3 regions of the Bradyrhizobium sp. UFLA06-06 genome follow, and region 1 is predicted to be linked to each of the others. Evidence: predicted binding sites of a transcription regulator. Region 1 holds the regulator's gene; each other region holds the start of a gene.
The links. Region 1 encodes LexA, which represses DNA repair genes until DNA is damaged. Its sites were predicted from a motif close to TGTTCNNNNTGTGTTCNG; they were not measured.
Positions count from the first base shown of each region.

Region 2: a site for LexA is predicted at 3,666-3,683, ahead of uvrA (excinuclease ABC subunit UvrA). Genes of this name have one in related genera too.
Region 3: a site for LexA is predicted at 5,310-5,327, ahead of ruvC (crossover junction endodeoxyribonuclease RuvC). Genes of this name have one in related genera too.

Region 1 is NZ_JADFUD010000005.1:31,394-39,369, reverse strand. Features, by position in the region: gene IF803_RS05755 (ComEC/Rec2 family competence protein) at 1-1,700, shown strand, start outside; gene IF803_RS05750 (hypothetical protein) at 1,697-1,924, opposite strand; gene IF803_RS05745 (hypothetical protein) at 2,070-2,498, opposite strand; gene lexA (transcriptional repressor LexA) at 2,756-3,460, opposite strand; gene IF803_RS05735 (molybdopterin molybdotransferase MoeA) at 3,705-4,919, opposite strand; gene IF803_RS05730 (HAD family hydrolase) at 4,946-5,572, opposite strand; gene IF803_RS05725 (hypothetical protein) at 6,014-6,169, opposite strand; gene IF803_RS05720 (serine hydroxymethyltransferase) at 6,278-7,549, opposite strand; ZMP/ZTP riboswitch at 7,586-7,671, opposite strand; gene IF803_RS05715 (YybH family protein) at 7,803-7,976, opposite strand, start outside.
Region 2 is NZ_JADFUD010000003.1:4,101-12,076, forward strand. Features, by position in the region: gene IF803_RS03100 (DUF2306 domain-containing protein) at 160-558, opposite strand; gene IF803_RS03105 (single-stranded DNA-binding protein) at 816-1,307, opposite strand; gene IF803_RS03110 (outer membrane protein) at 1,756-2,502, shown strand; gene IF803_RS03115 (outer membrane protein) at 2,762-3,421, shown strand; gene uvrA (excinuclease ABC subunit UvrA) at 3,772-6,759, shown strand; gene IF803_RS03125 (PRC-barrel domain-containing protein) at 7,028-7,360, opposite strand; gene IF803_RS03130 (YVTN family beta-propeller repeat protein) at 7,631-7,976, opposite strand, start outside.
Region 3 is NZ_JADFUD010000080.1:19,690-27,665, forward strand. Features, by position in the region: gene IF803_RS37820 (TIGR00282 family metallophosphoesterase) at 1-534, shown strand, start outside; gene IF803_RS37825 (methyl-accepting chemotaxis protein) at 777-2,201, opposite strand; gene IF803_RS37830 (methyl-accepting chemotaxis protein) at 2,399-4,177, opposite strand; gene IF803_RS37835 (YebC/PmpR family DNA-binding transcriptional regulator) at 4,391-5,137, shown strand; gene ruvC (crossover junction endodeoxyribonuclease RuvC) at 5,353-5,880, shown strand; gene ruvA (Holliday junction branch migration protein RuvA) at 6,191-6,808, shown strand; gene ruvB (Holliday junction branch migration DNA helicase RuvB) at 7,005-7,976, shown strand, end outside.

The sequences.
Region 1 (7,976 bases):
CGCGGCTGTTGCCGCCGCTCGGGCCGCAGCGCCCGGGCTCCTATGATTTCGGACGCGACCTGTATTTCCAGAGCATCGGCGCCTCCGGCTTCGTGATGGGCGCGGTCAAGACCAGGGAGCCGCCTGCGACCGGCGGCTTTGCGCTGCGCTACGCCGCCTTCATGCAAGGCCTGCGCGACGCCATCGACGCGCGTATTCGCACCACGCTCGACGGCGACCAGCGCGCGATCGCAACCGCGCTGCTCACCGGCCGGCGCGATGCGATCTCGACGCCGGTCAACGATGCGATGTTCATCTCGGGGCTCGGCCATGTGCTGTCGATTTCCGGCTACCATATGGCCGTGGTCGCCGGCGTCGTGTTCTTCGCGGTGCGCGCGCTGCTCGCGCTGTTTCCGGCGCTGACGGCGGGGCATCCGATCAAGAAATGGGCCGCGGCGGCCGCGCTGCTCGCCGCGGCCTTCTATCTGTTGCTGTCGGGCGCGGAGGTCGCGACGCAACGGTCGTTCTTCATGACCGCCGTGGTGCTGCTCGCCGTGATCGTCGACCGCCGCGCGATCACCTTCCGTACGCTGGCGGTGGCAGCGCTGATCGTGCTCGCGATCGCGCCGGAAGCGCTGGTGCATCCCAGTTTCCAGATGTCGTTTGCCGCGACGCTCGGGCTGGTGGCGCTGGTGCAGATCGGGCTGCCGAACCTATTCGCGTCGCCCGACCATTCGGCGACCGCGCGCGTCGCGCTGTGGGGCGGACGTGAGCTCACGATGCTGATGCTGGCCTCGCTGGTGGCAGGGCTTGCGACGACGCCCTACGCCGCCTTCCATTTCCACCGCGTGACGCCCTACGGGTTGCTCGCCAACCTCGCGGCAATGCCTGTCGTGTCGGCGGTCGTGATGCCGGCCGGCCTGCTGGGGCTCCTCGCCATGCCGTTCGGCTTCGACGGCGTGTTCTGGGCGATCATGGGTCTTGGCATCGACTGGATGATCCTGGTGACGCAATGGGTCGCCGCACTCCCGGGCGCGGTCGGCCGCATGGCGGCGTTCGGCATCGGGCCGTTGATCGCAGCGAGCGCCGGCATCATCCTGCTCGGGCTGCTGCGCACGCCGTTGCGCTGGTCTGGCGCCGTGCTGCTCGTGATGGCCTCGGTCTGGGCGCTCAGGGTGCCGCAGCCGGACGTGCTGGTCTCCGGCGACGGGCGCAACGTCGCGGTGCGCGGCGGTGACGGGCGGCTGCATTTGATGCACAGCGCCAAGGATGCGTTCCTGGTCAAGGAGTGGTTGGCGGCGGACGCCGACGCGCGGACCGCCACCGATGCGTCGCTGGGCGAGGGCGTCTCCTGCGATGCCGGCGGTTGCGTGGCCCAGGGACCTGGCGGCGCCTTCGTCGCGCTCGCGACCCGGCCGGAGGCGCTGGCGGACGACTGCGAGCGCGCGGGCCTGATCGTAACGGCGCGGCCGGCGCCGCAGGGCTGCGCGGCGTCGGTGATCGATGCCGAGCGGCTGCGCCGCCACGGCGCGCTGGTGCTGCGGCGGATCAGGGACGGCTACGCCGTCGATGCGGTCAAGCCCGGCGGGATCGACCGGCCGTGGTCGCCGGCGGTTCCGGGCGACGGCGAGAGCGAAACGACGCTGCGTGCGCCGGCCGCTGCGCCGCGGCCCGCCGTGGACGCGACGCCGGCCGAGACCGATCTGCAGGGCGATGATTAGCGGTGGTCCGGCGAGGGGCCGCTCGGAAGCTCGAACAGGCCGAGATGGTATTCGTCGGAATCGGGGCCGGCGTCGGGCTTCTTGACGAGGGTAAAGGAAGCCTCGGGAAATTGCTCCCAGACTTTCAGGTCGTCGGCCGTCACCGTCAGCCAACCGAACCGGAACATGTAGCGGCCCGGTTCCGTGACGCGTCCAGCCTTTTGCCATGTGACCTTATCGACCACCGCGCACGTCCTCCGTGCCCGATGATGCGCCAAGGCGCCGGCCGACGCAAATCTCCCCATGCGCCCCGGAAGCGGAAGTCCGGGGTCGCCCGAAATTGCTTAGGTCATCCGCCGCCGAACAGCTCATTCCGCGGCGACGATGCGCTCAACCCAAAAACAGCGTTGCGAATGCGGAGGGCCGCCGCTCGACGACCTTCGGCTTGTGCTCGACCGGCGGATGCAGCGCCGGCAATTGCAGCACGCTGACGCGCTGTCCCTCGACCAGCTGGGTCACCAGGACATGGCTGCCGTCGGGGAATTCGACCGCGTCATGATGCCGATCGGGCACGTCGGGCTCGACTTCGTTGAATACGCCGACGCGATAGTTCAGCGTCTTGGTCCAGATCCAGCGGCTGTCGTAGCGAACGTTCTCGGCGAAAGCGAGCTCGGTGCCCGGCAGCATGCAGACCGCGACAGTGGGATCGTTCTCCGAAGCAAAGCCGCGGGTCGACGTGCCGCGGAACGTCGTCGTGATCAGCGTCTCTCCGACAATGGCGGGGCGCGATGCCACGGCGTGCAGACTATAGTCACACATCGGATGGCTCCTCATTTCGAGGTAGCGACCCGTGCCTCTCCTTGAGGCATTAGGGCCTCTACCAGAGTGGACGATAGCGAACGAGCTTCTGCTCGTTTCTGGGCGATTGTACGACTGGTCCGAGACCGCCTCCGATCACAAACACGCGACGCTGCGCGAGAGGTATCGGAGCGCATCGGGCAGGCCGTACGCTACACTATCATGCAAGGAACGATCCGACGTGTTGCTCGTTCCCGGCCGCCGCAAGTATTTGCAATTCAGTATTTGCGATAAAGCCCGATCAGCTTGCCTTGGATGCGGACCCGGTTCGGCGGCAGGATGCGCACTTCATAGGCGGTGTTGGCCGGCTCGAGCGCGATCGATGCGCCGCGGCGGCGGAAGCGCTTCAGGGTGGCTTCCTCCTCGTCGATCAGCGCCACCACGATGTCGCCGGTATTGGCGACGTCGTTGCGCTGGATCAGCGCCATGTCGCCGTCGAGGATGCCGGCATCGACCATCGAGTCGCCGCGCACCTCGAGCGCATAGTGCTCGCCGGCGCCGAGCATGTCGGGCGGCACGCTGATGGTGTGGCTGCGGGTCTGCAGCGCCTCGATCGGCGTACCGGCGGCGATCCGGCCCATCACGGGGACCGCGACCGGACGGTTGCCGTCGTCCTCGGCGATCGGCGGCGTGCTGGCGCGCCGGCCGAGGGTGCCTTCGATGACGCTGGGCGTGAAGCCGCGGCGGCCGTTGCCGCCGCCGGCCGACAGTTCGGGCAGCTTGATGACCTCGATGGCGCGGGCGCGGTTCGGCAGGCGGCGGATGAAGCCGCGCTCCTCCAGCGCAGTGATCAGGCGGTGGATACCGGACTTCGAGCGCAGGTCGAGCGCATCCTTCATCTCGTCGAAGGAGGGCGGTACGCCGGCCTCTTTCAGACGTTCATTGATGAAACGCAGAAGTTCGTACTGTTTGCGCGTGAGCATCTCGAGTATTCCCCCGGTTGATAGCGTCGTTCGATTCCGAGACTCTTCTGGCAGGGCCTGCAGGCGGGACCTGACCTCAGGAGCATGTGCTCGTTGCACCTGCTTCCACGCGGCTTCCCGATTGTAGACACCAGTACTCGAAACAAATCATGAACGGACACTATATGTTCGATATGTGTTCCGCAACCACTTAATTTCCGGTGAACGGATCAGGCAACGCACAATCGGCGGGGCGCGAAAAACCTTATTCGGGCAGTGTCAGGATCTCGCATTCGCTGCCTTTGACGGCCGCAGCCGCGAACGGCGGACGCACGAGAAGTGCCCGTGCCGCAGCGAGATTCCTGAGCAGCGACGAGTCCTGCTGCGTCACCGGCGTCGCGATCAGCGTGCCGTCCTCGCGCGCTTCGAGCCATGCACGCAGATAGTCCTCGCGCTGGTCGTTGGCGGCGAGGTCGCGGCCGAGCAGGGCGCTCGTGCGGCGATGATGAATCACTTTCCGGCCGTTCAGCGCCCGAATCAACGGCACCAGGAACAGGAAGGCGCAGACATAGGACGACACCGGATTGCCGGGCAGGCCGATCACCCGCATCGCGCCGAGCCGGCCATGCATCATCGGCTTGCCGGGCCGCATCGCAATCCGCCAGAACGTCATGTCGACGCCCTCGGCTTCCAGCGACCGTTTGACGAGATCGTGGTCGCCGACCGAGGCGCCGCCTGTCGTGATGAGGACATCGGCGCCGGCCTCGCGCGCCCGGCGGATGCCGGCCGTGGTCGCCTCCACCGTGTCGGCGGCAACGCCGAGGTCGACGGTCTCGGCGCCCTCGGCGCGCGCCAGCGCCCGCAGCGCGTAGCCGTTGGAATAGACGATCTGGCCGGGCCCGGGCTGCGAGCCCGGCATCACCAGCTCGTCGCCGGTCGCCAGCACCGCGACCTTCGGGCGGCGGCGCACCGCAAGTTCCGGATAGTTCATGGCGGCCGCCAGCGACAGCGCGCGGTCGGACAGGCGGCTGCCGCCGCTGAGCAGCACCTCGCCGGCACGGAAGTCGACCCCGGCCGGGCGGATGTGCCGTCCGACGCTGGCGGTCTCCGTGATCGTGATGTGGTCGCCGCCGTCGACGGCGGTGTCTTCCTGGATGATCACCGCGTCGGCGCCATTGGGGATCACGCCGCCGGTGAAGATCCGCACCGCCTCGCCGGCGCCGACCGTCCGCTCGAACGGCCGGCCGGCGGCGACTTCGCCGATCACCTTGAGCCGGGCCTTTAGATCAGCCGCATCGGCGGCGCGCACCGCATAGCCGTCCATCGCCGACATCGGCTGCGGCGGCTGGGTGCGCAGCGCCGCGAGGTCGTGCGCCAGCGTGCGGTGGTAGGCGGCATCGAGCGCGACCATCTCCTCCGGCAGCGGTTCGGCGCCGGCGAGGACGGCGGACAGGGCATCGGCAACCGGCATCAGGGCCACGCTCAGAGCTCCTCAATTCCCAATGTTCAAATACCAAGTGCGGTCAAAGCCCTTGCCACGTCATCCGTCGACGTCACGTGGATAGCATGAAGGCCGCGCGCCCGCGCACCTTCGATATTGGCGGCCAGGTCGTCGAAAAACAGGATCCGCGACGCCGGCACGCCGATGGCTTTTACCACATGATCATAGGCCTCGGCGTCGGGTTTGCGGAAGCCGATGCTCGAGGACAGGAAGACGTTGCGGAAATGGCTGAGCAGCTCGGCGTGGGTGACCGAGAAATGCGCGACATGGGCCGGATTGGTGTTGGAGAAGGCGTAGAGCGGCATCCGCTCGGCGGCCGCCGCGAGCAGCGGGGCGATGCCCGGCATCTCGCCGGTGAAGATCGCGTTCCAGCCTTCGAGGAACTGGGCGTCCGTGATGTCGATGCCGAGCGTCCGGCGCAGGCTTTCGAAGAACGCCGCGTCGTCGATCCGGCCGATCTCGTGATGCTTGAAACTGTCGTCGACGACAAAGCGCGTGGCGAGCTCGGCGGGCGCGCAGCCGGCATGCTGCGCCCAGTGCGCCACCACCTTGTCAAAGTTGATGTCGAGCACGACGCGGCCGATATCGAACAGCAGCACGTCGACGGAGTTGGGAGAGAATTGCGAGGTCATTGCGTGAAACCGTGTACGAGAATTGCGGGCAGGCGGCAATGTCCTCGATTTCAGTGACGGGTGTACGTGGCGTTGCATTCATCGCGAGACTGTTCCCGCGCACACCACCGTCGTCCCGGCGAAGGCCGGGACCCATAACCACAGGGTTGGGTTGTTGAGAGGAGGCTGTGGCCCCAGCGTCGCGCAACAATTCCCATTCGTGGTAATGGGTCCCGGCCTTCGCCGGGACGACGCCGGATGTGTTGTCGCTTGTGCGTCAAACATCCGCATTCTCGCGACATGATTTGTCCGAGCTTTGCTCTTCGTTTCACCCTATATTTTTCTATATTTTTGCTGCGGGGCTAGCCACGTCGGGCAACTCAGTGGCACGCGCGCGCGAGCTTTCAGGGCAGCAAGCGGCTCGACGCCTGCCGGCGGCTTGGTGCCCGCCGGGCGTCGCGCTCACAGCCTGGACAGCGCCAGGCCGAGGTAACCGATCAGCGCACCGGTGCTGAGAATGATGACGACGAGCGCCTGCTCCGAGCGTGCTTGCAAGGTTTTCCGGGTCACGGCGTTGGACGCTCCGTCTTCGAGATCATGCGGTCCAACGAACAGCATCGATTTCCGTTCCGGTCTTTCCCGGGGAACCTTCACGACGTGCCCATGCAGGCCGCACGCCCGGACGAGCGACGCGACGAACGCGGAACAGGAACGCAGGTCGGCTGCCTATGAGGGCGGCGCGATCCCCGGAACGGGGAAAGCGCGGCACATCTCGACGCTGTTCGACCTCAGTCGTTTGACGACCGCTGCATCTCCCTTCGACCGGAGGGATTCCGCAATGAGTTCGGCGATGAGGCGCATTTCGGGCTCGCCCATGCCGCGCGTGGTCGCCGCCGGCGTCCCGAGGCGAATGCCGCTCGGCTTGAGCGGCGGACGCGGATCGTCGGGAATGATCTGCTTGTTTGCGGTGATCCCGACGGCGTCGAGGATGTTCTCGGCCGCGCCGCCGTCCAGGCCGACGCTGGCCACCGTATCCACGACCATCATGTGATTGTCGGTTCCGCCGGTGATCAACGTCATGCCGCGTTCCATCAACGCTTCGGCCAGGACCTTCGCGTTGCGCATGACCAGCCTTGCATAGGCCTGAAAATCGGACGTCGATGCCTTCTTCAGCGTGACCGCGGTTCCGGCCACAACGTTCATGTGCGGACCGCCCTGCAATCCCGGGAACACCGACGCGTCAATCTTGCCGGCGAACTCCCGGCGACAAAGAACGATGCCGCCACGCGGCCCGCGAAGCGTTTTGTGCGATGTCGTCGTCATCACGTCGAAACCCGCATCGAGCGGATTGCGCAAGGCGTTGCCGGCGATCAGGCCGCCGTAATGGCTGACGTCGGCCATGGTCAGTGCACCCACCTCATCGGCGATGCTCTTGAAGGACGCATAATCCAGATCGCGCGGATAGGAGCTGTAGCCGCACAGCACCAGCTTCGGACGGACGTGCCGGGCCATGGCGCGGAGCTCATCGAAATCGATGGCGCCGCCGTTTGACGGCTGCGTCTTGTAACGGGCGAAGTTGAAGAGCCGCCCCATGTGCGACACGGGCGCGCCGTGGGTGAGATGGCCGCCGTGTGACAGGTCCATCGCCAATATCGTATCGCCGGGCTGCAGCAGGCCGAGATACACGGCCTGGTTCATTGGCGACCCGGACAGAGGCTGAACGTTGGCATGTTCGGCGCGGAACAGCGCACACGCTCGCTGTCGGGCAAGGTTCTCTATCTGGTCCGTAAATTCCTGGCCGCCGTAATAGCGGCGTCCCGGATAGCCCTCGGAATACTTGTTGGTGAACACCGATCCAAGCAGCTCAAGAACCTCGGGATATGTGTAGTTCTCCGACGGAATCAGCTCGACGCCGTCTTGCTGGCGGCGCTCTTCGCCCTCGAGCGCAAGGGCAACTTCCGAATCGTTGAGGTGGAGTTCATTGCGGAATGACGGCATGGTCCGGGCTCCCTAAGACGCTGGATCATCAGCTGAACGGGTTGCCCAGGCGAACGGCGTTAGAACCCTTCGCGCTTCACCGTGGTCAATTCCACGTAAGCTCGCCAGTCGCGCGAGGGGCGAATGAGCCTGCAGCTCATCGCGAGCAGCAGGCTATTCAATCCTCGGCGGTCCCGCAAGGGTTCCATAGCAGGCAGGGTTCCATAGCTGGCGTCGCCGGGAGGCTGACTGCGTAGCAGTAGCACCCGCGAATCTATTCCTTGACGAAAATGTGGGACTTTATCTTCCACTGCCCGTCGGGTTGGCGTTCAAGCAGTCTCACGGTGCTGCCAGAAATTGGCGCCGCCTTCTCATTTACCACTAGCGTGGCCGTGAAATGCGAGGTGGTGTAGGCGTAGTTTCCCATGGACAACACATCGACCAGCTC
Region 2 (7,976 bases), on a different contig from region 1:
GCGCGGCTCCGGCAAGCCGTTTTTCCCTTCGTTTTTTCATGCACTTACGGGTGGAGCGCCGAGGTTCCGGCTGCTTGGTCGGGAAGCGCGTAGCGAATGGCGAATAGCGAATGGAAAAATCCCTGTTCGCCACTCGCCATTCGCTACTCGCCTCTCCCGTCAGTGGCCGAAAACCACCGCATGCATGATCCGCCCGGGCATGAAGGTGAACAGTCCGGCGATGAGCAGTGCGCCGAAGAAGATGCCGATCATCGTGAACCTGTGGCGGCGGACATCGTGGCTCCGCGCCGCCGTCACGCCGAGCACCAGCATGGCGAGCGAGAAGATCGACAGCAGGTGGATCGGGCTCCAGGGACCGACCAGCTGGATCTGATGGATCCAGAACGAGCTTCCGGCGACCACCAGCATCAGGATCACCCAGATCCAACCCAGGGTCCGGTGCGGCAGCGTGCCCTTGGGGGCGGCGAGCTGGATGGAGCCGAGCACGAAGGCGGCCATCGCGGCAAAGGCATGAAGCGGGATCGCAGGCGCGGCGTCGAGCAATGGCGCGAGGCTCATGATGGCGGCCCTCGAGTGAATCTCGCGGCCAGACATCAAATGCCGCAGGTCAATGTAAATATCATTTACATCGGCCTGTGTCAAAGTTCAGGGAACCCGCATCACCGCACGTGGACCACCGCCGTTCTAGCAGATGGTTACGGGGTTATCCTCATAATCCACACGAGGAGATTGCCGCCCCGGATCGCAACGACCGTTCCGGGAAATGATCTTCACGGAACGGCGCCTGACGGAATGGATAAAGGCGCGACGTCCCCTCAGAACGGGATGTCGTCGTCCATGTCGCTGTTGCGGCTGCCGCCGCCCGCGGCGACGGCGCGGCGCGGCGCCGAGCTGACCGGTCCGGACGAGCCGAAATCGCTACCGCCATCATCGGAGAAGCTGCTGCCTCCGCCGCCGCGCCCGTCGAGCATGGTGAGGTTGGAGTTGAAGCCCTGCAGCACGACTTCGGTCGAGTACTTCTCGACGCCGCTCTGGTCGGTCCATTTGCGGGTCTGCAGCTGACCCTCGATGTACACCTTGGCGCCCTTCTTCAGATACTGCTCGGCGACCTTGCAGAGGCCCTCGTTGAAGATCACGACGCGGTGCCACTCGGTCTTTTCCTTGCGCTCGCCGGTGCCCTTGTCGCGCCAGGTTTCCGAGGTGGCGATGGAAAGGTTTGCGATCGGACGGCCGTCCTGCGTCCGCCGGATTTCCGGATCCTTGCCGAGATTTCCCACCAGGATCACCTTGTTCACGCTTCCTGCCATCGCATCATCTCCACTCAAAAACCGGGCGTCCGGACATCGGCCGCCACTCTCAACCTTCGCCACTTACGTCGCAGGCGTCGTGGATGACCCTATACGCCGGTGCCGGCTCGCCGCCTTTGCCGTCGCGCCGGTTATCCACGATATTCGAGATATAGCATCGCATCCGGAATTGTTCCAGTTTTGTTCGCCACAACCAGCCGTAGAAGCGGCCAATGCCGACAGAGCGGCAGTCGATCTCGACGCCGGCCGACGCCGGGCAGCGAGATTTGGAAAAACAACAAACAAATCAGTAGTTTGCCTTATCATTACTTCTCCCGCGAGTGTTGCATTTGGGAGACTGCGTTTCCGGTTGAATCAGCGTATAGCTCCAATCATGGCGCGGGCGCTCGCGTCTGGGATCGTGCTTCGGGACCGTTTGGAAGCCGATCGGGGAATTGGGGGACTGATAATGAAGAAGTTTTTGCTCGGTACGGTTGCTCTGATTGCGTTTGCTGCACCTGCAGCGGCCGCCGATCTCGCTGCGCGCCCCTACACCAAGGCGCCGCCGCCCGTGGTTGCCCCGATCTATGACTGGACCGGTTTCTACATCGGCGCCAACGGCGGCTGGGGCTCGAGCCACAATTGCTGGGACCAGCTCCCGGCCGGCATCTTCCTCGCCTCGGACGGTTGCCATGACGCAACGGGCGGCGTCGCTGGTGGCCAGATCGGCTATCGCTGGCAGGCCGGCGCCTGGGTGTTCGGCCTTGAAGCGCAGGGCGACTGGGCTGACCTGAAGGGCAGCAACGGCAGCGCGATCTTCCCGGGCCTGTTCACCAACCAGTCCAAGATCGACGCGTTCGGGCTGTTCACCGGCCAGATCGGTTACGCCGTCAACAACGTGCTGCTCTACGCCAAGGGCGGCGCGGCGCTGACCGACAACCGCTTCAACACCTACTTCACCCCGACCGGCGTGCTGGTCGGCAGCGCAAGCGACACCCGCTGGGGCGGCACCGTCGGCGCCGGCATCGAAGTTGGCTTCGCGCCGAACTGGACCGCAGGCATCGAATACGACCACCTGTTCATGCAGGACAAGACCTACAACCTGATCGCCCCCAACGGCACGCTGAACAGCACCATCCGTGATCGTCAGGACGTCGACCTCGTTACCGTCCGCGTGAACTACAAGTGGGGTGGCCCGGTCGTTGCGCGGTACTGATCGCGCCAAGCCGATTTGATCCAGACGAAAGGCCGGCCTCGCGCCGGCCTTTTTGTTTGCGCGCCGGCTTTTTCGTTGCGTATGCGCGTGCACCTCGCCGCGAGCGTTTTCGGTGCGTTGTGGTTTCGCGGATACACACCTTCCGGCATTTCTCTGTAGAAGCACCTCGCGTCACGCGACACTGCTGTGACGCTCTCTTCAAAATCTTTGAAGGGACAACAAGAAAATGGGCAAGAAAAACGGGACTCGGACTTTGAAAATCAGGAATGTTTTGCTGGCATCGGCCGGCTTGTTTGCACTGAGCGCTTTTGCGCCTGCGATGGCCGCCGACATGGCGGCTCGCGCCCCCTACGTGAAGGCTCCGCCGCCGGCCGCGATCTACAACTGGACCGGCTTCTACGTCGGCGGCTTCGGCGGCTACGCCAGCGAGAACTCCGGCACCCCGAGCATGGAAGGCGGCTTCGGCGGCGGCACCATCGGCTATAACTGGCAGGCCGGCAACATCGTGTACGGCCTCGAGGTCGACGCTGCAGGCGCTGACATCGACGCGTCGGTCTCGACGCTGGGCGTCACCGCCCGGAGCAAGATCGACTCGCTCGGCACCGTGCGCGGCCGCTTCGGCTTTGCCGTCGACAAGGTGCTGTTTTACGGCACCGGCGGCTACGCCTGGGCCAACAATGAGGTCAGCGTCACCGCGCTCGGCGTGACCGCCTCGCAGAGCAACTTCCACTCCGGCTGGACCGTCGGCGCCGGCGTCGAGGCGTTCATCGCGCCGCAGTGGTCGATCAAGGGCGAATACCTGTATCGCAGCCTCGACAGCGAGAACTATTTCGGCGTGCCGTCCGGTACGCTCGAACTGCACAGCGCCCAGTTCGGCGTGAACTATCACTTCGGCGGCCCGATCGTCGCCAAGTACTAAGATTGATCTGCGGTCGGATCGCACGGAAAGGCCGGCCTCGCGCCGGCCTTTTTGCGTAAGAGCGTTTTCGAGCGAAGCGGATTCCGGTTCGCGTCAAGAAAACGCGTCAAAGCAGGAATCTGGAGCCGCCGTTCCGATTCCATCGGAACGGGAAAGGCTCTCGCGGAACCGGCGCTGCTGACGGCTGCTGCCATCAGGCAAACTATCCGTTGATGGACGCGACTCAGCACTGGAAATTGTCGGCCGTTCTTCCTACGTTCCAGTCTTCACACCCCCATCGGCGCAGGGTCCCGGCATCACCGGCGATGCGCGCCCAAAAGGCGCCCAAGCATGCGCCCGGAACTGTCGCTATGGATGAAGTGCTCAAGGCGAAGCGCCAACAGAACGCCGGCTCCTCATCGCGCGCCATCACGATCCGTGGCGCGCGCGAACACAATCTGAAGAACATCGACGTCGAGATTCCCCGCGACAAGCTCGTGGTGTTCACCGGCCTGTCCGGCTCCGGCAAGTCGTCGCTCGCGTTCGACACCATCTATGCCGAGGGCCAGCGCCGCTACGTCGAATCGCTGTCGGCCTATGCGCGCCAGTTCCTCGAGATGATGCAGAAGCCGGATGTCGACCAAATCGACGGCCTGTCGCCGGCGATCTCGATCGAGCAGAAGACCACGTCGAAGAACCCGCGCTCCACCGTCGGCACCGTCACCGAGATCTACGACTACATGCGTCTGCTCTGGGCGCGCGTCGGCGTGCCCTATTCGCCGGCCACCGGCCTGCCGATCGAGAGCCAGATCGTCTCGCAGATGGTCGACCGCGTGCTGGCGCTGCCGGAAGGCACCCGCCTCTATCTGCTGGCGCCGGTCGTGCGCGGCCGCAAGGGCGAGTACAAGAAGGAGCTCGCCGAGTATCTCAAGAAGGGCTTTCAGCGCGTCAAGATCGACGGCACCTTCTACGAACTGTCCGAGGCGCCCGCGCTCGACAAGAAATTCCCGCACGACATCGACGTCGTGGTCGACCGCATCGTGGTGCGTCCCGACCTCGCCCAACGTCTCGCGGAAAGCTTTGAGACCGCGCTGAAGCTCGCCGAGGGCCTCGCCGTGATCGAATACGCCGATGCGCCGGCGGCGGCCGCGCAGGACGACAAGAAAGAGGACAAGAAGAAGACCGCGAAGATCCACGACAAGAGCGGGCCCGAGCGCATCCTGTTCTCGGAGAAATTCGCCTGTCCGGTCTCCGGCTTCACGATCCCCGAGATCGAGCCGCGCCTGTTCTCGTTCAACAACCCCTATGGCGCCTGCCCGGCCTGCGGCGGCCTCGGCGTCGAGCAGCATATCGACGAGGATCTGGTCATCCCCGACAAGGACCTGACCTTGCGCAAGGGCGCGATCGCGCCCTGGGCGAAATCGTCCTCGCCCTATTACATCCAGACCCTGACCGCGCTCGGCAAGCACTACAAGTTCACGCTCGACACCAAGTGGAAGGACCTGACCAAGAAGGTCCAGAACGCGCTGCTGCACGGCTCCGGCGACGACGAGATCAAGTTCTCCTATGAGGACGGCGTCCGCTCCTACGACACCAAGAAGCCGTTCGAGGGCGTCATCACCAACATCAACCGCCGCTACCGCGAGACCGAGAGCGAGTGGGCGCGCGAGGAGCTCGGCAAGTATTTCTCCGACGTGCCCTGCGCCGGCTGCAACGGCCACCGGCTGAAGCCCGAGGCGCTGTGCGTCAAGATCGGCGGCAAGCACATCGGCGAGATCTCGGAGCTCTCGGTGAAGCGCGCTGGCGAATGGTTCGAGACGGTGCCGGAGGCGCTGAACGCGCAGCAGAACGAGATCGCGACACGCATCCTGAAGGAGATCCGCGAGCGCCTGACCTTCCTGCTCGACGTCGGCCTGAACTACCTGACGCTGTCGCGCTCGTCCGGCACGCTGTCGGGCGGCGAGAGCCAGCGCATCCGCCTCGCCTCGCAGATCGGCTCGGGCCTCACCGGCGTGCTCTACGTGCTGGACGAGCCGTCGATCGGCCTGCACCAGCGCGACAATGCCCGGCTGCTCGACACCCTGAAGCGGCTGCGCGACCTCGGCAACACCGTGGTCGTAGTCGAGCATGACGAGGACGCCATCCGCCTCGCCGATTACGTGCTCGACATCGGGCCCGGCGCCGGCATGCATGGCGGCCACATCGTCGCCGAGGGCACGCCCGACCAGATCATGCGCAACCCGAAATCGCTGACCGGCAAGTACCTCACCGGCGAGCTTTCGGTCCCCGTGCCCGACCGGCGGCCGCCGAACCACCGGCGCACCATCAAGGTCGTCAACGCCCGCGGCAATAACCTCAAGAACGTCTCCGCCGAGATTCCGCTCGGCCTGTTCACCTGCGTCACCGGCGTGTCCGGCGGCGGCAAGTCGACGCTGCTGATCGACACGCTGTACCGCGCCATCGCCCGCAAACTGAACAATGCCAGCGAGGGCGCGGCGCCGCACGACCGCATCGAGGGCCTTGAGCACATCGACAAGATCATCGACATCGACCAGTCGCCGATCGGCCGCACGCCGCGCTCCAACCCCGCGACCTATACCGGCGCCTTCACGCCGATCCGCGAATGGTTCGCCGGTCTGCCCGAAGCGAAGGCGCGCGGCTACGAGCCCGGGCGCTTCTCCTTCAATGTCAAGGGCGGCCGCTGCGAGGCCTGCCAGGGCGACGGCGTCATCAAGATCGAGATGCATTTCCTGCCCGACGTCTACGTCACCTGCGACACCTGCAAGGGCAAGCGCTACAACCGCGAGACGCTGGAGGTGCTGTTCAAGGGCAAGAGCATCGCCGACGTGCTCGACATGACCGTCGAGGAAGCCGCCGAGTTCTTCAAGGCGGTGCCGCGCGTGCGCGAAACCTTCCAGACCCTGCACCGCGTCGGCCTCGACTACATCCATGTCGGCCAGCAGGCGACCACGCTGTCGGGCGGCGAAGCCCAGCGCGTCAAGCTCGCCAAGGAGCTGTCAAAGCGCGCCACCGGCCGCACGCTCTACATCCTGGACGAGCCGACCACCGGCCTGCACTTCCATGACGTCGCAAAGCTCTTAGAGGTGCTGCACGAGCTGGTCGCCCAGGGCAATACGGTCGTGGTGATCGAGCACAATCTCGAAGTCATCAAGACCGCCGACTGGGTGATCGACCTCGGCCCCGAAGGCGGCGACGGCGGCGGCGAGATCGTCGCCTGGGGTCCGCCGGAGGACATCGTCAAGGCGCCGCGCAGCTACACGGGCAAGTTTCTGGCACCGGTGCTGAAGAAGGCGAACAGCAAGCCGAGGAAGAGCAGCGCGAGCGAGGCGGCGGAGTAGCGGCATCGCTCGTCGGTGCGAGTTACCGCAACATGCAAGTAGGATGGGTAGAGCGAAGCGAAACCCATCAACTCACCCCGCGGCCCGAATGATGGGTATCGCTGCGCTCCACCCATCCTACGGATTGCTGCGATAGGTAGCGATCTGCCAGACGCAGGAGCAAGTAGCCCGGATGAGCGAAGCGACATCCGGGGAGCTCTGGCAGTCGCCAACGTCAGCCCCGCATGTCGCTTCGCTCATGCGGGCTACAAAAACCACCTCGCCTGCGCTACACCGCCCAATAATTCGGGTGCGTATACGATTGCGAGCGGTCGCCCCAGTCGAACTCGTCGCCGTCGAACTCGGACGGGCCGGACCGCAGGTCGTCCAGCGTCACCTCGGCCTCGAAGGCCTGGCGCACAGGGTCAAAGCGCAGTGCGGCCCATCTGACGGGATAGTGGTGGTGGGTGCTCAGCACGCCGCCGGTCTTGATGATGGCGTAGGCCACCGTGCCGCTCACCTTGTCGAGCATCAGCCGCTCGATCGACCCAAGTTTTGCGCCGTCGCGCCCGTAGACGCAGACGTGCTCGACCCGGTCACTGGGCACCAAGGTATGATGCATGGCATCCTCCCTGTTTCCTGGTGTTTGCCTGATAATATAGGCCTGTCGTCCCGAGGAGCCAACAGGGCGCCGAGCCGCGGGGCGGAGAGGATGGGTAGAGCGAAGCGAAACCCATTGGCCCATGCCGCGGCCCGAATGATGGGTATCGCTTCGCTCCACCCATTCTGCGATGGTCCGCAAGTGGCAGTAGCCCGGATGAGCGAAGCGACATCCGGGACTCTCTCGTCAAATCGCCCCGCATATCGCTTCGCTCATGCGGGCTACAGGCCCCTACTCCGTCCTTCTCAGAAACGCCCCGAACGCGCGCGGGCCGTCGCCGACCTTGACCTCGCCAATCACCTTCATCTCGGCGGCATCGATCACGCTCAGCGTGTTGCTCTCCCAGTTCGCGACCAGGATGCGCTTGCCGTCGGCGGTCGCCTCGATGCCTTCGGGGTAATCGCCGACCGTGATCCGCTTCACGGGCTGCAACGTCGCGAGGTCGAACACGCTGACCTTGCCGTCATACTGGTCGGTGACGAAACCGCGGCCCTGCGCCAGCGCCACCGCATAGGGGCGCAGGCCGACCGGCACGCGGCCGATCTCGCGGGCGGTCGCGATGTCGATCACCGAGACG
Region 3 (7,976 bases), on a different contig from region 1:
CGCGGCGCTACGCTGGTCGATACCAAGAGCGGCAAGCGGGCGCTGGTCATCAACGCGATCGGCCGCGTCTTCATGGAGCCATCCTCGAACGATCCGTTCAGCGCCATCGAGCGCGAGCTCGAGGCCTGCCCGCTGCGCGAGGGCTGTGACGCCATCGTGCTCGATTTCCATGCCGAGGCGACCAGCGAGAAGCAGGGCGTCGGCTTCTTCTGCGACGGCCGCGTCAGCCTCGTGGTCGGTACCCATACCCATGTGCCGACATCAGATCATCAGGTGCTGCCGGGCGGCACCGCCTATATGAGCGATGCCGGCATGACCGGCGACTATGACTCGGTGATCGGCATGCAGAAGGAGGAGCCGTTGCAGCGCTTCCTCACCGGCATTCCCTCCGGCCGTTTCGAGCCGGCGGGCGGCGTGGCAACGCTGAGCGGCGTCGCGGTCGAGACCGACGATGCGACCGGGCTTGCGGTCAGGATCGCGCCGGTGCGCGCCGGCGGACGGCTCGAGCCCGCAGTGCCGGGATTCTGGACTTAGTGAAGTCACCGTAGCCCGGATGAAGCGCAGCGAAATCCGGGACCGGTCTTTGAGCTTGCGAGATTCCCGGATTGCGCTTCGCTTCATCCGGGCTACAAGTCATTTCGGAATAATAGAAGAGTACTTCTGAGTTGCCCGACGTGTCAAGTGCAGTGTCGAGCGTCGGCAGCTGCCGGCTACTGTGCATGGGGTTGTTTTCCATATTTTTGGCAGCGCACCCCCATCCCGGCCAGGGGTTGGCCTTAGCCCTGCCGAAAACCCATCCGGAATGCGCCCCAGTGGCGGCCGTTCACGACGATCGGCGATGACAGGTCCTTCATCAGCACGAAATTGCCGCCGCCCATGTCGCGGCGATAGGTCTGCAGCAGGAACGGTTTTGTGTTGGCCGCGACCTTGCTCACCGCGCGGTCGTTGAACAGGCGGCGGTTGCGGCAATTGGCGTTGTTCCAGACCGGGTCCGGCCCCTGCGGCTGCCGGTAGTTCGGATTGTGGGTCGGCAGATAGCCGCTGCGCGCCCAGGCGACGCAGAACACGATGCGCGGATCGCTTTTCTGGATCGGATCCTGGATCGCGGGCAACACGCGGTCGGTGAAGGCGACGTAGTTCGTCAGGTACTGCTTCGGATTGGTGCCGGCGATCTCGCGATAATTCTCGTCCATCAATTGCGCGAGCGTGATCTCGCCGCGCGCGACGGCAGTCTCGAACAGCTCGGAGATCTGCCTTGCGGTGTCGATCACGACGCGGATCAGTGGCGTGTCACTGGTCTCCACGCCGCTGTCGGCGATGGTCACGATCAGGCTCTCGGAGAGTTCGAGCAGTTTCGCGACGCGGCTGTCGGCGTGCTTGAGGTCGCGCGAGGAGAGATCGACGCCCTTGGCCAGCTCGTTCAGCTCGGCGATCACGCTGTCGCAATGGCCGAGATTGGAGGTCGCGGCGCGCGCCACGCTGCCGATCTCGGCGCCCACAGATGAGAAGCCTTCCTGCACGCGCATGATGATGCCCGAAATCTGCTGGGCGCCTTCGCCGGCGCTCTTGGCGCGCAATGAGGCATCGCTGCTCTCGCCGATCAGGCTGCCGATCTGGCCGTCGAGATCGCGCACGGTGTCGGAAATCTGATGCGTCGCCTGGCGGGTCGCTTCCGCAAGGTTCTTGACCTCGCTCGCGACTACCGCAAAGCCGCGGCCGGCATTGCCGGCGCGCGCCGCCTCGATGGTGGCGTTGAGCGCCAATAGATTGGTCTGCTTGGCGATCGCTTCGATCGAACCGGAGACCTTGGCGACCTGGCTCAGCGCGGAGCCGACCGCGGCGAGCCGCGCCTCGATCCGTCCGACCGCCGCGACGAGCTCCGCGATATGGCTGACCGCCGTCTCGACCACATGGCGGGACTCCGCAATCTGGCCGACCGCGGCGGATGCGGTCGTTTGCACCGCCTGCGATGCGTTGGCGATGTCGTGATTGGCCGCGACCATCGTCTCGGCCGTCGTCTGCAAATGATGGAAGCGCTCGGACTGGCTGCTGACGCGGTTCGCGACCTCCTGGACGTTGCCGGCGATGTCGGCGAGTTCCACCCCGAGGCCGCCGATGCGGTCGGCGAGCTGGTCCACCAGCCGCTCGGCCAGCGTTCGGTCCGATGACGTGTCCAGAACTGCAAGCTGCGCGGCCGACATATCAATACTTCCTCTGTCACAGCGGCCCGCTGGCCTGCCAATGCATTCCCATTTCAAAACCAAAGCGTGATTCGCGCTGGCAGTCTTGCCTGAGCGCGCACTGTGTAGCCCGGATGCAGCGCAGCGAAATCCGGGAGTCCTGCCCGTGGAAACACGTGTCCCGGATTACGCTTCGCTTCATCCGGGCTACGAAGTGTTCAAAGCTTGTAGGCGGTGCGGAATCCGCCCCAGTGCCGGCCGCGCACGCGGATCGGTACGTCGATCTCGCGCATCATCACCGTGTTGCCGCCTCCCATGTCGCGCGCATAGGTCTGGATCAGATAGGCGCGCTGGTTGCGGCCGGCGGCGAGACCCGCGGCATCGTTGAAGATGCGGCGGTTGCGGCTGTTGGCGGTGTTGTATGCCACGTCGCCCGGCCGCTGCGGCTGCGAGTAGAGCTTGTTGTGGACGGGCAGATAGCCGTTCTGGTCGATCATCACGCAGAACGCCATTCGCTTGTCCCTGGCGAGGAACGCCTCCTGGAACGCCGGCAGCGTGCGCTCCGCCCAGTCCAGCATTTTGGTGCGGTACTGCACCGGATTGGTGTCTGCGATCTCGACATAGTCGGTGTCGAACATGTCGGCGATCGCGATCGCGCCGCTCGCCAGCCCGTTCTCGAAGATCTTGTTCAGCGCGCTGCCGGCTTCGATCGCGCGGGTGACGAGCTCGGCGTTCTCCTCGTGGATCGCCCACATCCGGTCTTCGATTTTTTCGCGCAGCTCGGCGGTTACCGCCTCGAAGCGGGCCTGGCTGCCTGCCTTGGAGCGCTCGCCGATCCGGATCCGGCACGCGCCGATCTCCTGCAAGGTCGCGTTCAGGGTCTCTTGCGCCGGCAGCTTCTCGGCATCGGGGCCGCCGATCAAAATGCCGTCCATCGCGATCTCGTAGACCGGTGCGGTGACGATGCCGCGCGCGGTCGTGATCTCGATCTTGAGGCTGCAAGGCAGGCGCTCGTTCTTGCGCGGATCGCCGCGCTCGTCCTGGCGCAGCAGCACCGCGCAGCGCGCTTTCAGCTTCTGAGCAAAGGCGGTCACCGCCTTGCCCGCCCTGGCGACATTGTCGCCATGCGCGGCGGCTTCGCGCGTTGCCGAATCGATCTCGCCGGCGCTGGTGCCGACCGAGACGATGAAGTGCGAGGCGGAGGCGGCGTTCTGGCCCATCTCGCCGGTGATTTCATTCTGCTCGGCGACCGCGCCGTTGACGTTCTCGAACACCGGCCGGATCTTTTCGATCGCCTGCGAGATACGGTGCACCGCGTCGGCCGATCCGGTGGCGTCCTTCTGCAACGCCTCGATCTTCCGCGTGATCTCCTCGGTCGCGCTCTGGGTCTGCACCGCCAGCGCCTTGACCTCGGTTGCGACCACCGCAAAGCCCTTGCCGGCGGCGCCGGCGCGCGCCGCCTCGATCGTCGAGTTCAGCGCGAGCAGCGTGGTCTGCCGCGCGATCTGCGCGATCAGATTGACGACGTTGCCGATCGCGGCTGAAGACTCGCGCAGGCGATCGACATTGGCGGTGGCCTCGCGCGCCGCGGCCGCGGCGTCGTCGGCGAGCTGGCTCGCGCTGCGCACCTGCGCCCCGATGCCCTCGGCGGAGTGGGTGAAGCGGTCGGCGGCTTGCGAGAACGTCGTCGCGGTGCTCTGTGCATCGCTGCTGCGGCCGGTCAGCGCGTCGGTGCGGGCGCGGATGGTGGCGAGCTTGGCTGCGGTCGCCTCGGCGCCGTCGGCGACCGAACTCGCGGCGCGTTCGAGCTGGCGGATCATCGCGCCGAGCTCGAGTTCCAGCAATTCCAGGATCTCCTTGGACGAATCCTTAGCCGAATCCTTGGCCGAATCAGTCTCGGTCGAGACACTAGGGGCCGCGGCCGCGGTTGGAACCTGCGGCGCGACGGCCGGCGCAGCCGGCTCCGGCACTTGCTTTCGAAACAAACCGAACGCCATGTGGGCTCTTTGGGGGCTCTGGAAAGTTGCGGCGGGACGGGGCGATCTTCGCATCCGGGCATGAAGTCATGGTTAACAAGTGCCTCATATTCCGGCTTGCGGTAGTATTCGTCCGCCGGAAGGCCCCGCCGATCCTTTGATTTTGACCGTGAGGGGCCTATAAGGCCGCGTTTTCCATCCCTGTTCAGACCCTAAGCTCCGAAGAGACGTCGCATGGCCGGCCATTCCCAATTCAAGAACATCATGCACCGCAAGGGCCGGCAGGATGCCCAGAAGTCGAAGCTTTTCGGCAAGCTGGCCCGCGAAATCACCGTGGCGGCCAAGCTCGGCACCCCCGACCCGGCGATGAATCCGCGGCTGCGCGCCGCCGTGGTCGCGGCCCGCGCCGAGAACATGCCCAAGGACAATATCGACCGCGCCATCAAGAAGGCGGCGGGCAATGAGGGCGAGAACTATGACGAGATCCGCTACGAGGGCTATGGCCCCGGCGGCGTCGCCGTGATCGTCGAGGCGCTGACCGACAACCGCAACCGCGCCGCCTCCGATATCCGCTCCTTCTTCACCAAGTCGGGCGGCAATCTCGGTGAGACCGGCTCGGTCGCCTTCATGTTCGACCGCACCGGCATCATCGAATACGACGCCAAGGTCGCCTCCGACGACGCCATGCTGGACGCCGCGATCGAGGCCGGCGCCGACGACGTGGTCTCCAGCGAAGGCGGCCATGAGGTCTACGCCTCGCAGGACACCTTCCGCGAAGTGGCAAAAGCGCTGGAAGCGAAGTTCGGCGAGCCGCGCAAGGCGGCGCTGACCTGGAAGCCGCAGAACACCGTCGCGGTCGACGACGAGACCGGCGAAAAGCTGCTGAAGCTGATGGACCTGCTCAACGAGCACGACGACGTGCAGAACGTGTTCGCCAATTTCGAGGTGTCCGACGCTCTGATCGCGAAGATGGGCGGCTAGTCGCTTGCACTGCTGTCGTCGTCCGGCTGGACCGGGGGACCCAGTATTCCAGAGACCTGCATTCGATCCGAGAAGCCGCGGCGTCCTGGATCCCCGCTCTCGTGCGCAATCGCGCGCTAGGCGGGGATGACGAGTGGGTCGAGTACAACGACCGCGGCAGGGGATGAGGCTCCGTTTGTGTTTCGTTCTCCCGGCGCAGGCGGTATCACTAGCCCATGACATCCCAGCCGATTCGCTCTCCCGTCCGCATCATCGGTATCGATCCGGGTCTCCGCCGCACCGGCTGGGGCGTGATCGAGACCGAAGGCAACCGTCTGGTCTACATCGCCTGTGGTTCGGTCGAGCCGCCGGACGATCTGCCGCTGGCGAGCCGGCTGCTCGCGATCCATGAGGGGCTCGCCGCCGTGCTCGGCGACTACAAGCCTGCGGAGGCGGCGGTCGAGCAGACCTTCGTCAACAAGGACGGCGTTGCCACGCTGAAGCTCGGCCAGGCGCGCGGCGTCGCCATGCTGGCGCCCGCAATGTTCGGTATCTCGGTCGCCGAATACGCGCCGAACCAGGTCAAGAAGACCGTGGTCGGCGCCGGACATGCCGAGAAGAACCAGATCCAGGTGATGCTGAAGATCCTGCTGCCGAAAGCCGAGCCGCCGTCCGCCGACGCCGCGGACGCGCTCGCGGTCGCGATCACCCACGCGCATCACCGCCAGAGCACCGCGCTGCGGCTCAGGGTGGCGAGCCTATGACGGGCTATTTCTGCTCAGCACGATGTGAGGTGAGCACGCTCGTCAGGCTCCCTCCCCCCTTGCGGGGGAGGGTTGGGGAGAGGGGTACCGCTTGCTCGACCGCGCGACGCAGTGCGCGAACAACGCTCGCACCGCGCTTAGTTATCCCGCGTGCTTCGTTGCTGGGTCCTCGTCGCATCTTTGAAGTCAGCGCCCGGGGCTTACCCCTCTCCCTAACCCTCCCCCGCAAGGGGGGAGGGAACCCTTCCGCCGCTGCGTCCCTCACTGAAGGATTCGAACGGAGTGTGACCACCGAGCGCGGGGGCGCACGATGATCGGTAAGCTGAAGGGCCTGATCGATTCCTACGGCGAGGATTACGTGATCCTCGACGTCGGCGGCGTCGGTTATCAGGTGCATTGCGCGAGCCGCACGTTGCAGGCGCTGCCGTCGCCGGGCGGTGCCGCCGTGCTCTCGATCGAGACCTATGTCCGCGAGGATCAGATCAAGCTGTTCGGTTTCCGCTCGGATCACGAACGCGAATGGTTTCGCCTGCTGCAGACCGTGCAGGGGGTCGGCGCCAAGGTCGCGCTTGCGGTGCTCGGCACGCTGCCGCCGACCGATCTCGCCAACGCCATTGCGCTACGCGACAAGGCGGCGGTGGCGCGCACGCCGGGGGTCGGGCCGAAGGTCGCCGAGCGCATCGTCAGCGAATTGAAGGACAAGGCGCCGGGCTTTGCCGATGTCGATCCCGCGGTAGTGCACCTTTCGGGCGCGATCGACAACAACCGCGCGCCGCGTCCGGTCACCGACGCGATCTCCGCGCTGGTCAATCTCGGCTACGGCCAGCCGCAGGCCGCCGCCGCCATCGCCGCCGCCTCGCGCAGCGCGGGTGAGAAGGCCGAGACCGCGCAGCTGATCCGGCTGGGCCTGAAGGAATTGTCGAAGTGAGTTGTGCATTGGAGCGCCTCTTTTCTTCACCTCGCCCCGCTTGCGGGGAGAGGTCGGATCGCATCGCAGATGCGATCCGGGTGAGGGGGTACAGGTCTCGACGCACATCGCGCTCGCGGAGGGAGCCCCTCACCCCAACCCTCTCCCCGCAAGAGCGGGGAGAGGGAGAACAATCATCTCGTGTTAGTCTCGCATCATGAATACGCCCTCGCGCATGGTCTCGCCCGAACGCCGCTCCGATGATGTCGGCGACACCGCGCTGCGGCCGCAGTCGCTGACGGAGTTCGTCGGCCAGGCCCAGGCGCGCAAGAATCTCTCGATCTTCATCGAGGCTGCGAAGAAGCGCGGCGAGGCGCTCGATCACGTGCTGTTCGTCGGCCCCCCCGGCCTCGGCAAGACCACGCTGGCGCAGATCGTCGCGCGCGAACTCGGCGTCGGCTTTCGTGCCACCTCCGGCCCGGTCATTGCCAAGGCCGGCGATCTCGCGGCGCTGCTGACCAATCTCGAAGAGCGCGATGTGCTGTTCATCGACGAGATCCATCGCCTCAGCCCGGCGGTCGAGGAAGTGCTCTATCCCGCGATGGAGGACTTTCAGCTCGACCTGATCATCGGCGAAGGTCCGGCGGCGCGCTCGGTGAAAATCGAACTGTCGAAATTCACGCTGGTCGGCGCGACGACGCGCGCGGGGCTGCTCACCAATCCGTTGCGCGACCGCTTCGGCATTCCGATCCGGCTCAATTTCTACACCGAGGAAGAGCTGGAGAAGATCGTCACCCGCGGCGCCCGCGTGCTCAATATCGGCATGAGCCCGGATGGCGCCAACGAGATCGCGCGCCGCGCCCGCGGCACGCCGCGTATCGCCGGCCGCCTGCTGCGCCGGGTGCGCGACTTTGCCTCCGCCGCCGACGCCGATTCCGTCGACCGCGGCATCGCCGACCGGGCGTTGAGCGCGCTCGAGGTCGACAGCGCCGGGCTCGATGCGATGGACCGGCGCTATCTCACCACCATAGCCTTGAACTATGGCGGCGGGCCGGTCGGCGTCGAGACCATGGCGGCAGCGCTGTCGGAGCCGCGCGATGCGATCGAGGACATCATCGAGCCCTATCTGATCCAGTGCGGCTATCTGCAGCGCACCCCGCGTGGCCGGCTCCTGACCTCGCACGCCTTC